2 regions of the Microbulbifer epialgicus genome follow, and region 2 is predicted to be linked to the other one. Evidence: predicted binding sites of a transcription regulator. Region 2 holds the regulator's gene; the other holds the start of a gene.
The links. Region 2 encodes sigma-54, which starts transcription at its own class of promoters, with help from an activator protein. Its sites were predicted from a motif close to TGGCACANNNNTTGCNNT; they were not measured.
Positions count from the first base shown of each region.

Region 1: ACCI49_RS01515 (RtcB family protein) is a predicted target of sigma-54. The motif match lies at 2,642-2,659, and genes of this name have one in related genera.

Region 1 covers NZ_JBGMEK010000002.1:37,403-44,220, reverse strand. Annotated here, with positions in the region: gene ACCI49_RS01525 (C13 family peptidase) at 1-819, opposite strand, end outside; partial or broken gene rtcR (RNA repair transcriptional activator RtcR) at 878-2,476, opposite strand; gene ACCI49_RS01515 (RtcB family protein) at 2,725-3,957, shown strand; gene ACCI49_RS01510 (slipin family protein) at 4,712-5,872, shown strand; gene ACCI49_RS01505 (FG-GAP repeat protein) at 6,277-6,818, opposite strand, start outside.
Region 2 covers NZ_JBGMEK010000019.1:49,243-56,060, reverse strand. Annotated here, with positions in the region: gene lptC (LPS export ABC transporter periplasmic protein LptC) at 1-378, shown strand, start outside; gene lptA (lipopolysaccharide transport periplasmic protein LptA) at 365-889, shown strand; gene lptB (LPS export ABC transporter ATP-binding protein) at 985-1,710, shown strand; gene ACCI49_RS10580 (RNA polymerase factor sigma-54) at 1,906-3,366, shown strand; gene hpf (ribosome hibernation-promoting factor, HPF/YfiA family) at 3,553-3,843, shown strand; gene ptsN (PTS IIA-like nitrogen regulatory protein PtsN) at 3,847-4,308, shown strand; gene rapZ (RNase adapter RapZ) at 4,442-5,302, shown strand; gene ACCI49_RS10560 (HPr family phosphocarrier protein) at 5,327-5,596, shown strand; gene mgtE (magnesium transporter) at 5,706-6,818, shown strand, end outside.

The DNA of each region.
Region 1 (6,818 bases), on a different contig from region 2:
CACATCGCGTACACCAGGCCTCTGCGGTGCCAGTGCATCAATAGCACTTTGTAAGCGATCACTCTCGCTGTAAAGGCGTGTTTCCGCCTGGGCTGCAGGAATTTCTTGTTGTATGCGCCAGGCCGCCTCACTGGGAAAGTAGATACCCTTAGCAAAATAGCCGGACTCCTCAATAGTATTTCCCTCGCCATCAATGCTCACACGCTGGCCTTCTCCATCCGCCTCTCCGTAGCGGAAGTTGGCGCGAATAGTGGTCCCATCAGGTTGGGTCAATTCACCAGCGCCAGAGTAATAACCGTATTCAAAGTCGCCTTTGTAGTTGTAGCCCTCGATATCTGAGTAGCTTCCGCGTAGAAACATTCCCTGTTCAAAAGTGCCTTTATATTGACTGCCATCTTCAGTGGTCAGCTCACCTTCACCGTGTGGACCGTAATCCAGAAACTCACCACTATAAGTTTCTCCACCATCCCATTTTGCTGTGCCTTTTTGTAGCTCCCCTTCACTGAAATGACCCGACCATTCATCTTCACCACAGGTATAGCGGCCTTCGCCATGTGGTTCTCCATTGAGGAATTCACCCTCGTAAGTACAGCCATCCGCTTTGGTAAGTAGTCCCTGGCCGCTAATGCGGCCATTGTGAAAATCCCCGCGATAGTGATTGCCATCGGGCCATTGCAACTGGCCCTGACCATGGAAAAGGCCATTTTGTAAGTCACCTTTGTATACGGAACCATCTGGCAGGGCGGTGCCGCCTGCAAACTGTGTTGGCTCGCAGGCGCTGAGAAGAAGAAAAAGCGGGGTTAAGTAGGCGTATCTCATTCCATGATCCATCATTGATGCTCTGGAGTGAGATTAACAAAATGGTGCCAACAGGGCTCTAGGCTTGATTCAGTTGCTCGAACTTAAGCCCGTATTTTTCCAGTAGCTGGCGTACCCGGTGAGAATCGTTATTGGACTTTTTTGTAGTGCGGCTCACTTGGAAGAGTTTGCGTCCGGCCTCCGCCATGGAGCTGGACTCTTCACACACCTGAATCAGCCCCGCCAGTTTGATCTGCTCGTAGTAATCCATCTGTTCAATACTGTCGGGGCCCAGTAGTGCTTTGATACGCGCGAGGGGTAGTAATGATTCGTCTTTAAGGGCTCGCCACTTGACTTGCAGCCGTTGGATTTCTTCTTCTACCACCTGCGACGTGATGCGCCCACCAGCAGCGAGAGTACTCATACGCAGGATACTGGCGTTAAGGTCGCGAAAATTGGCGGACCAGCTGGCCTCTGCCGAGCGGCCAAAGTTGAGGTACCTCTCCCGTGCCACTTTATTGAAACTCACCAGGTGGCCGGACTTTCTGGAAAACGCCTCCAGCTCAAAATCGATATTGGGTTCCAAGTCTTCAATACGCTCCCGCAGGGAGGGCAGGCGGTAGGTCCACAGGTCGATACGGGCCAGCAGGTCTGCGCGAAACTTGTCTTCGTGGCTGAGTTGCACAAGATCCCGGTTGGTGCCTGCGATCAGCTGAAAGTGACTGCTCACTTCTTTGTCTGAGCCAAAAGGCATAAAGCGCTTGTGCTCTATAGCGCGCAGCAGCATCGCTTGCTCGTCCAATCCCAACTCGCCGATCTCGTCCAGAAAAAGCAGGCCCTTATCAGCCTCCATTAACAGTCCAGAGCGGTGTGTGGTGGCGCCGGTAAAGGCGCCTTTGCGGTGCCCGAACAGGGCGGACATGGCATTCTCGCCGCGCAGGGTGGCGCAGTTCACTGCTACCAAGCCCCCCTCCAATTTTCCGCGCTGCTTGCGCAACTCATAGACTCGCTGGGCCAGTTGCGGTTTGCCAGCCCCCGTCGGCCCTGTAATCAGGATGGGCGCATCGGAACGAATGGAGACCTGCTCCAACTGCTTGATCATCTGGTTGAAGGCGAGGTTGTTGGTCTCAATGCCACCTTTCAGATAGGTGGTGCCCTCCTGGTGTTCCCGCTGGAAGCGCGAGGCGATCTGGTCGTATTTGGATAGATCCAAATCGATGATTTGGTACTCACCTGGCAGGTTGCTGTGCTTTCGTGCCGGGGATGTTTGCAGCAGGCACCCGGGGAAATATCCGGCCTCCGTTAGCAGGTAGAGGCAGATCTGGGCCACATGGGTACCGGTAGTGATATGCACCAGGTATTGCTCCTGATCCGGCTTGAATACGTAACCGCGGGCAAAATCCAGCAGGTTGCTATAGACGCTTTCAAAGTCTCAGGGATCGCCGAAGTTGACTCGGTGATGAACTACTTCTGTCTCTGGAGAGATTTGCGCAATGTCCTTTGTGACCTGGTCGGCCAGGCCTTTTGAGTGGTTGTCGAACAGGAGTTCCAGCCGATCGATAAGCAGATCATCGTGCTGACACATGGAAATATTGGGCCGCCATTTGTCCCAGCGTTTGTCGCCTTTGCCGCGCCGGTCTTTAGTGGTACCGAGAATACTAATAGCTACTGTTTTCATGCTATCTAAAATATTAAATAGCTATCTAAAATATTAAATAGCTATCAAAAAAGATAGATAAGTTAATGCTTTGTAACTCGTTAAAGCCAGCTGAAAGCTCTGGGTGAAATTAAATTTCATTTAAAAACAATAGGTTAGGGAAAACCCAATAACTTTTACAAAAGTTGGCACCCTATTCGCTATATCAATAGCAAACGAAACGCATGAATTGATAACGCGGTTTTGCAAGATTTCAAAAGGAGCGAGAGATGAAACCATTGCCGTATGAAGTGATGCAGGAAGGCGGTGTCCCCATCAAGTCCTGGACTCTGGGTGTGCCATTTGAAGAAGAGGCCAGGGCGCAGCTCAGAAATATTTCGCAGATGCCATTTATCCACAAATGGGTGGCGGCAATGCCCGATGTACATCTCGGCAAAGGCGCCACTATTGGTAGTGTTGTACCTACCTTGGGTGCGGTGATCCCCGCTGCTGTGGGTGTGGATATCGGCTGCGGCATGATGGCGGTGCGCACCAGCCTTTCTGCGCCACAGTTGCCGGATAACCTGGCCGGGGTACGCAGTGCCATTGAGCGCGCAGTGCCCCACGGCCGTACTGGCGGCTTTCGTGGCAAGAGAAGGCGAGATAAGGGCGCCTGGGAGAATCCGCCGGATGATGCACTCGCTGGTTGGGCACCGTTGGCAGCGCAGTTTGAGCTGCTCAAAGAGAAGCATCCAGTTTTAAAAAACACTAACAATATTAATCACTTGGGAACGCTTGGTACCGGCAATCACTTTATTGAGATGTGCCTGGATGAGCAGGGTAGCGTGTGGCTGATGTTGCACAGCGGTTCCCGTGGTGTAGGTAATCGTATCGGCACCTATTTTATTGAGAAGGCTAAACGGGATATGGAGCTTTGGCATATCCATCTGCCGGATAGTGACTTGGCGTATTTCCCTGAAGGCACAGAGCATTTTGATGACTATGTGCAGGCGGTGGAATGGGCCCAGGAGTTTGCTTGCATCAATCGCGAGGTAATGATGGCGCGTACTATCGGTGCGGTGAAGCAGGCGCTGGGCACGGATTTCGAGGCGCGCATGGAGGCGGTGAACTGCCATCACAATTACGTTTCCCGCGAGCATCACTACGGCAGGGATGTACTGGTGACGCGCAAGGGGGCTGTAAGAGCGCGTGTTGATGAAATGGGCATTATTCCCGGAAGTATGGGGGCCAAATCTTTTATTGTGCGGGGGCTTGGGAATGAGGAAAGCTTCTGCAGTTGTAGCCATGGTGCCGGGCGGGTGATGTCGCGCACCAAGGCAAAAAAACAGGTCTCCCTGGAGGAGCACCGCGCGGCAACTGCCGATGTGGAGTGCCGTAAAGACGAGGGTGTGATCGACGAAACCCCATCGGCCTACAAACCTATTGAAAAGGTTATGGCAGCACAGAAAGACCTGGTGGAAATCGTTTACACCCTCAAACAGGTGGTCTGCGTCAAAGGGTGACTCAGAGCCGGTACGGGATTAGGCCGCCTGAAGGAAAGACCGGGAATGTTAAAGGGATGCCGGAAGATGGAATCACAGGAGTCCATTCTCCGCAAACAAGTTTGAGTGTTTTTGTTCCAGTCAGCGGAGCCGGTTTTGTATACCGGCCTGGCACCACCGCCGCTGGCCGCAGGTGTGCCCACTGTGTCGCTCACTTGGTAGTGCAACCGTTTTATCGGTTAGTTACAGGTTCAATTCCTCTCAAAGTCACGTCGCCTGGAAAGCGACCTTAGGGAAAGGCGGGAGCCTGGGGTTCGAATCCCCGCAAAGAAGCCTTCTTTGTTGAAATCTATCCGGGGCCTGCTGTGCCTTCTGGTTTTGGTTGTTGGTATACACCGACTGCCAAACTCAAAGGTATGCCGGTGACAGTATCGACTCTCGTGGATTTGCTTCGTGTGAGCAGGTTACAAGTTTTTTACTAAAAAGGGGGAAGGAAAGAATGCACTGCGCTCGGGACCGTATGAGGCATGGATGCCGATTACGAGCCTACAGGGATGTATTCACAGCGCGTCGCGAGTGCAGTGTATTCTTTCCTTCTGAGTCAGTAGTACCTAATTTGTTTTGATCAGGGATAGTGGCTGTGTTGCCCAAGATGGGCAGAAGGAAAATGGTTTAAAACCGCTGTATTCTACTTCCACGTTGTACAAGCGTAGGACTACCCTGTAACCGGGTGGGCTCCACCCAAAAGGAATAAAAAAGATAAGAGATCGGAAAAATGAAATCTCTCTTTAAAATATGGAAAATTGTGGATGTGGCAGATAACGAGCGTGCGCTTTTGTTTCGCCGCAGTCGTTTTGAAAGGGTATTACCTCCGGGACGTCACCGTATCTGGCGGCTTTCCGGTGATGTGCGGGTGGAGACCTATGATATTACCGAAGTGGTTTTTGATGCGATCAAGGCAAAATTTTTGCTGAATACTTACGGTGAAATACTAGGTGAATATTTGCAGTCCTACGAGCTGTCTGATCAGCAGGTAGGCCTTTTCTATCGGGACGGCCACCTGGTGGATATCCTTCCTCCCGGTACTTATCGTGCGGTGTGGAAAGGTGGTGAAACCGTGCGTGTAGGTATTGTGGATATCTCAAAGGAATATACGATTGATGAGAATATATTGGGCCTGCTTGGTCGTGGGGTGAAGATCGGGCAGATGCGTATCGCCGCCCAGGCGGTTAGCTATAACAAAATTCCCGATGAACATGTGGGCCTTTTGGTTGTAAACGGCAAATTGGAACAGACTCTACAGCCGGGTCGTTATGGCTTCTGGAAATATAATCGTTCTATTACAGTGAAACTGATAGATATGCGCCTGCAAACTATTGATGTGAGTGGCCAGGAAATTCTTACCAAGGATCGGGTTAGCTTGCGCATTAACCTGAGAGGCACTATCAAGATTACTGATCCACAGCGAGTAGCGTTAAAATTCGGCGACTACAAAAGTTTTATTTACCGGGGGTTACAACTACACCTACGCGAAGCGGTGGGCACCCAGACACTCGATAGCTTGTTGGCGGATAAAGATCGTCTGAATATTGTTATTGCGACTGGTATTCGTAAGAAATTGGCGGAATATGGTATCGAGGTTATCAGCGTAGAAGTGAAAGATATTATTTTACCCGGTAATATGAAGATGATTCTTAGTCAGATAGTGGAAGCGCAAAAAGAATCTGAAGCGAATTTAATAAAGCGCCATGAAGAGCCCCAGGCTGTGCGCTCCCAGCATAACACTGCCGAGATGATGGATCACAATCCTGTGTTACTGCAGTTAAAAGAACTGGAATCGCTGGGAAAAATCGATACACGCATCGATAAAAATTCAGTATCTGGCGGTCCTGAGGGCGTGCCTACCGATCAGGTGAAACTGCGACCAACTGCTTGACTAGAGAGTAAAAACATCAAGATTATTTAGCGGTATTAAAGAAACTAATTAGTGATTGAGATAGATGTTACCCAGATTCTTCTGGGCAAGTTATATAGGAAAATTTATCCTGGATGCCTTTGATATCTTCTCTGCAGGCTGGTTCGATAACAGCGTTAAGCAATTTATATAAATAAATTTTACAGCGCTGGGCGCAGAGATAGAGGCTGTCTTCAAGCCACTAAAAGAGACACTCGCACAACCAAAACAACCTTTGGCGGTGAAGTTGGCGAGTGTGATTCTATCGGTTGCGATCAGGCTGCCGGACGATGCCCCAGCTTACGCTGGGGAAATCCTCTAAGCTGTCCGGTCGGCTGTAATGATGGATATGAGACTAATAAAATGAAGCGTATGTTTACTGTTAATCAGTAAACATACACGGCGCCGGGATACAGCATATCATTATTGCTCTGGTCACCATTAATACCTTTGGCATTACTGCCCTCTCGAGGTGCCCCTATGGCAAGGGTATTGCTGTCATCGCTGAGGCTGACAGATGAGCCGAAAGAATCGTTTTTACCGGTATTGCTGGCCTTAATATAGGCCTGCTGAGCCCAGGTGGTATCGGCGCGGGCAAACATATACACAGCGCCGGAAAGCCGTTCATAGTTATTGCTCTGGTCGCCATCAATGCCTGTGGCATTACTCTCCTCTAAATTTGCCCCTATGGCGAGGGTATTGCCGTCACCGCTGAGGCTGATGGATTTACCGAAGCGATCCGATTCTTCGGTATTGCTGGCCTTGATATAGGCCTGCTGGGCCCAGATGGTATTGCCGCGGGCGAACACATACACGGCGCCAGATTTAATAGCATCATTATTGCTCTGGTCGCCATTGATGCCTATGGCATTACTGTCCTCGTAATATGCCCCCACGGCGAGGCTATCGCCGTCACCGCTGAGGCTGA
Region 2 (6,818 bases):
GTGGATGCGGAACAAATCACTTATTACCAGTTCAAGCTTCGGGACAGGGCCGAGCTGACAGAACCTCGCATGCTCTTTTATCAAGATGACCAACCCAAATGGCGCACAGAATCCAGGCAAGGGGTGGCATACAACCGCGGGGAGCGCCTTGTTTTAAGTGGCGATGTAGAAATTGATGAACTCCCCACTCCGGGAGGCATCAAACTACAAACGTCCAGTATTACCATACTGCCGGATAAGGAATTCGCCGAAACGGACAAAGTTGTTACTATTAGCTCCGGCCCTAACCGCACTATCGGGAAGGGTATGCGTGTGTACCTGAATGAAGATCGGGTGGAAATCCTATCCGATGTAAAGAGTAACTATGACCCTGACTAAATTATTTCACTTTGTAGTAAGGACTTTCGCTCTCACTACTTTGCTGACCCTAACCTCGGTAGCAAATGCACTACCTGAAGACCGCCAACAGCGTATTAATATCAGCTCTGACGCTATGAATGCCGGTTTAAGCAGCAACCTGGTCGTTTACAACCATAACGTAGTAATAACCCAGGGATCCCTGAAAATAGAAGCCGATCGGGTTGAAGTTTACTTCACGCCTGACAAAGAGATCAGTCGTGTCATAGCCTTAGGAAAACCTGCACGTTTTCAACAAAAAATACTGGAAGGGGAAAATCCAATTAAAGCCCATGCCCAGAAAATTGAATATGCAGTCAGCTCTGAACAACTCCAGCTTACCGGCAAGGCCTACGTAGACCGGGATGGCAATACTTTAACTGCTGAAAGAATTGACTACGATCTGACCACGGAGCAAATGAGCGCCGAGGGACAAGCGGGTAAACGGATAGAAATGATCTGGCAGCCGGAGAAGAAAGAAGGCAGCCAATAAGCCCAAGGGCACTCAAGTAGCACTCAACAACAGATAAAATTCGTACCTGTGGGCACTGCTTGTTCCCGCGGCATGACTAGATTTCGGTACACTCTATGCCAACGCTCAAGGCGTTACACCTAGCCAAGCAATACAAAAAGAGAAAAGTCGTCCAGGATGTATCTGTCTGCGTCTCCAGCGGCCAAGTAGTCGGCCTTTTGGGGCCCAACGGCGCGGGCAAAACCACCTGCTTTTACATGATTGCCGGCTTGGTACAAGCGGATGCCGGCCAAGTACTCATCGACGATGAGGATATCACGCACCTCTCAATGCACGGCCGCGCCCGCAAGGGAATTGGCTACCTCCCCCAAGAGGCCTCAGTATTTCGCCGCCTCTCGGTTCGGGACAACATCCTTGCCATTCTTGAGACCCGCAAAGACCTCACTCGCGCAGAGCGCCAACAACAGGCCCAAGAGTTACTCCAGGAATTTAACATTACCCACATTGAAAACAGCCTCGGTATGGCCCTTTCCGGGGGAGAGCGCCGCAGAGTTGAGATCGCAAGGGCCCTAGCCACCAACCCTAACTTTGTATTATTGGACGAGCCTTTCGCAGGTGTGGACCCAATCTCGGTCAACGACATCAAGGAAATTATTCGCCATCTGCGAGATCGCGGTATTGGTGTTCTCATTACCGACCACAATGTACGAGAAACCCTGGATATCTGTGAGACCGCCTACATCGTTAGTGAAGGACATATCATTGCAGCTGGCACACCAGATGCGGTGCTCGCCAACCAACAAGTTCGCGAAGTGTATTTGGGACATGAATTTACCATTTAGGGACAGGCCAATTCATTTGTCACCATTTACGCCAGTCCACAGCCATATCTGTCATAAATATTGAGGACATACACTAACTTGTTCCAATCTGACCGGCACGTTTATTGCTTGTAATACTCAAGGGGGCAGGGTAGTCTGCGCCATCTCAGGTTATTTAGATAAACCCCCTGTGGTATCAGTCTGCAGCACCTCAATATGAAGCAGTCTCTTCAGCTCAAGCTCGGCACCCAGCTGACCATGACCCCCCAGCTGCAACAGGCCATACGCCTGTTACAGCTGTCGACATTGGATTTGCAGCAAGAGATTCAATCCGCCCTTGATGGCAACCCTATGCTGGAAGCCGAAGCTGACGAAGCAGCACCTACAGCAAATGCCACAGAACCCCAAACTCAGCCCGAATCTATAGCCGAACCAGTCAATGCTTCCGAAGAGGCAATAGAGGAGCGGGAACTCGCAGAAGATGACTGGAACCAAAGCATCCCCGAAGAACTCCCCGTAGATTCCCGTTGGGATGATGTCTATACCAGTCACAGTGGAGGCACAGAGGGCGAGGAGGCCGGCTTTGAACGTCATTCCACGACTGACAGCCTACAGGATCATCTACGTTGGCAACTCAACTTGACCTCTCTATCCGATCTGGACAAATCAATCGGGGAGAGTCTGATCGACGGAATAGAGCCCAACGGCTTATTGAGCACTTCCATAGAGGAGATCTCCAGCTCCCTTCTGGTTGAGGAGGAAGAAGTTGTTGCAGTTTTGCGGGCCATCCAACAGTTTGAGCCTGCTGGCTGCGGCGCTCGCGACTTACAAGAGTGCCTGCTCCTGCAGTTACAGCAACTCCCCACTGAAACCCCCTGGATAAAACAAGCGCAAAATATTATCGAGCGCCACCTTGATCTGCTCGGCAAACGGGATTTCCGTCAGCTGAGCAGGCGCACCCGCCTGAATGAGGCCCAACTCGGCGAGGTTATTCGCCTGATCCAATCCTTGAACCCAAATCCAGGCGAAGGCTTTACAGAACAGGAGGCGGCCTATGTGATTCCGGACGTTATTGTATCCCGCAGGGGGTTAGGCTGGCAGGTAGATTTGAACCCGGAAATCACCCCCAAAATTCGGATCAACAGTCACTATGCCTCAATGGTCAAACGGGCAGATAATTCCAGGGACAATAACTTCCTCAGAGACCACCTACAGGAAGCGCGCTGGTTTTTGAAAAGCCTGCAGAGCCGCCACGATACGCTGCTCAAGGTAGCCAACTGTATCGTTGAGAAGCAACAGGGTTTTTTTGCGGAGGGCCCTGAGGCCATGCGTCCAATGGTGCTGGCGAACGTGGCTGAGGCCATAGGTATGCATGAATCCACCATTTCCAGGGTGACTACGCAAAAGTTCATGCTCACACCTCGCGGAGTCTTCGAGCTGAAATACTTCTTCTCAAGTCATGTGAGTACAGATTCCGGTGAGGACGCATCCTCGACCGCCATTCGCGCACTGATCCGCAAACTGATCGACACCGAGGCACCACGCAAACCCCTCTCCGATAACAAAATTACCCAGGAACTGGACAAGCAGGGTATCAAGGTGGCACGCCGTACTGTGGCGAAATACCGGGAATCGATGGGTATCCCCTCCTCCAGTGAGCGGAAGCGGTTAGTTTGAGCGCTGGCGCCTCTTTGTGACCGAGATAAAACCATAAGTCACAAACTGTCTGACGTCCCCAACCACCTATCTACAACCGAACTCCAAACTTTGAGTGTATCCTTCCATTCTGGCCTACTTCCTAGTAGGGTTGCGACCCAAAAGGGAAGCGCGCCGGTATGTGATGCACTCGATAAGGAGAAATCCATGCAGATCAACATTAGTGGCCACCACGTCGACGTTACCTCACCAATGCGCAATTACTGCGAAAACAAGCTGGAAAAACTCTCCCGGCACTATGACAACATTACCAACGCCCAGGTCATCCTGTCTGTTGAGAAATTGATTCAAAAGGCCGAAGCCCGAGTACATATTAACGGCCACGATCTCTGTGCCGGCTCGGAAGACAAGGATATGTACGCGGCCATTGATGCACTTACCGACAAGCTGGACCGCCAACTGAAAAAGCACAAAGAGAAGTTGCAGAACCACCGCTGAACTATGACACTGGAAGCTTTACTCTCTCCCCGCCTCAGCCTTTGCCACTTGGCGGGGAGCAGCAAAAAAAAATTACTGCTCAATATTGCCCAGGCTATTGCCGAACAATATCCGCAACACGACTCTGATACCATTTTCAACCAGCTGATCGCCCGCGAGCGCTTGGGGTCAACCGGGATTGGAGAGGGTGTCGCCATACCCCATTGTCGACTGCCCGGTTGTGAGCACCCTATTGGTGTAATCTGTACTATTGAGCCCGCCGTAGACTTCGATGCGATTGATCGCCAGCCAGTCGATTTACTATTTGCCTTGCTGGTCCCCGAGGATGCGGAGCAGCAGCACTTAGAAACTTTGGCCGAAATCGCCGCATTGTTTTCGGACGGCTTGGTAAGGGATAAATTGAGGCAGGCTAAGACCAGTGACGAACTCTATGCACTGGCCATAGACAGTGCCGCAGCAGCCTGAACCTTACCGAGGGCTTTACCGCGAACAAGACAGGAATAGATTTTAAATCTGGCGGCAATCCCTTTGCTGCCAGTATTATCGAAGCAAATATTCCAATAAATAGTGGTGTAAAGGCCTGATAAAGGGGATCCCCATGCGCTTGGTCATCATCAGCGGCCGCTCCGGCTCCGGTAAAAGCTCCGCCCTGCAACTATTGGAGGATGAGGGATTTAACTGTATCGACAACCTGCCTACCAGCCTGCTTCCCGAGTTGGTAAAACGGGTGAAAGAGCAACCCCCAGAAGAAAATACCCGCTTGGCATTGGGTGTAGACGCACGCAACCTGTGGCAGGACATCAAACAGGCCCCCCGGGTAATCGAATCTCTACGTGCCAGCGGCGTGCAGTGTGATGTGATTTTCCTTGATGCGCGCGAACCCGTACTGGTTCAGCGCTTTAGCGAAACTCGGCGCAAGCATCCCCTTAGCAATAATTGCACTCACCTACTCGAAGCCCTGAATCAGGAAAAAGAGCTACTCACTCCCATCTCCGCCATGGCGGATATAGTGATTGACACGAGCAACCTCAGCTTGCACGAACTTCGGGGCTTGGTAAAAAGCCGCGTAGTTGGCGAGCATTCCGAGGGTATGGCAATTCTGTTCCAGTCTTTCGGTTTCAAATATGGTGTCCCCGTAGACGCAGACCTGGTGTTTGACCTGCGCTGCCTGCCAAACCCTTACTGGGAGCCAACTCTAAGAAAGAAGACCGGCCTTGATCCGGAGGTTGCTGAATTTCTGCAGGCTCACCCTGAAACCGACAAAATGAAAGTGGATATCGCCAGCTTCCTTGAAAATTGGCTGCCCGCTTACCAGAAAAGCAATCGCAGCTATACCTGTATTTCTATTGGCTGCACCGGGGGGCGCCATCGCTCTGTCTATATGGTGGAAAAGCTGGCCAGTACTTTTTCAAAGCAATTCGACAATGTTCAAGTCCGCCACCGCGAGCAACAGAAATAGAACTCGATCAACAAAAAGACCTCCATGCAAAAACAGCGCCTGACTATTATCAACAAACTCGGCCTTCACGCTCGCGCTGCCAGCAAGTTTGCGCAAACTTCTGCACGTTTTACCTCTGATATTAAGGTGCGTTGCGAAGGTAAGTCAGTTGATGGCAAAAGTGTGATGGCACTAATGCTACTGGCCGCTGGCAAGGGTACTGAACTCGAGTTAGAGATAGAGGGGCGTGACGAGGACGATGCGCTGGGGGCAATCTCCAATCTGGTGTCAGACCGCTTCGGCGAAGCCGAGTAGTTTGCGAAGATAAACACCCCTGGATAGAGACCTGGCATAAGCATAAAATCGCCGCAGCTTCCCGGCGGCCATCGCCTCACCAATCACCACTAAGCAGTAAGGATTAGTCGTGTCCAGCCCACCCCAAGCCGAAATCAAGTTCCGCACCCAAAACCAGCTTAGTGAGCTGTTCGCCGCACTCGATAGTGGTACCGGGCAGGAAGTCCGGCGCATGCTCAAAACCCTCACCCCCCAGAGCATTGCGCAACTGCTGGAAAGCTCCCCTCCCCGAATTCGCCAGGTTCTATGGAATCTTATTGACCGGGATGTTGAAGGTGAAGTACTGCAGGAACTGACTGACGAGGTGCGCAGCCAGATCCTCGACACCATGGATACCGAGGAGATGGTGGAGATCATGGAGGGGCTCGATGCGGACGATATCGCCGATATCCTCCAGCAGCTCCCCGAGCGCGTCGTCTCAGAAGTCCTCTCTGCCATGACCGAAACCGACCGGCTTCGAGTGGAGAGTGTTCTCGCTTATGACGAGAACACCGCCGGCGGACTGATGGACACCAATACTATCTCGGTGCGTCCCAACCTGAGCCTTGACGTGGTTCTCCGTTACCTACGCCGCCATGAACAATTGCCGGAGTCCACAGATAGCCTCTTCGTGGTCAACCGTAAAGGACAATATATCGGGCTACTCCCCCTTTCCAAACTACTTACGACGGACCCGGCAGTCACCGTTCGCGAGGTCGTAAATACCGATGTGGAGCCCATCCCCGCCGATATGCGCGATACAGAAGTCGCCCGGCTATTCGAGAAGTACGATTGGATTACAGCGCCAGTGGTGGATGAGGACAACCGCCTGCTGGGGCGTATCACAATTGATGATATCGTAGACGTAATTCGAGAGGGCGCCGATCACTCGCTAATGAGCCTGGCCGGTCTCGACGAAGAGGAGGATACCTTTGCCCCGGTGCGTAGAACCGCTCGCAGACGAGCCCTGTGGCTAGGTATTAACCTACTCACCGCCCTGCTCGCTTCCTGGGTCATCAGTCTATTTCAGAATACTCTGGACAAGGTTGTGGCACTGGCCGTGCTAATGCCCATCGTTGCTAGTATGGGGGGAGTCGCAGGTAGCCAAACTCTTACCGTCGTCATCCGCGGCATGGCCCTCGGCCAGATTGGTAAAAGTAACCTGAGCTGGTTACTCTCCCGCGAGCTGGCTTCTGCCGCCTTA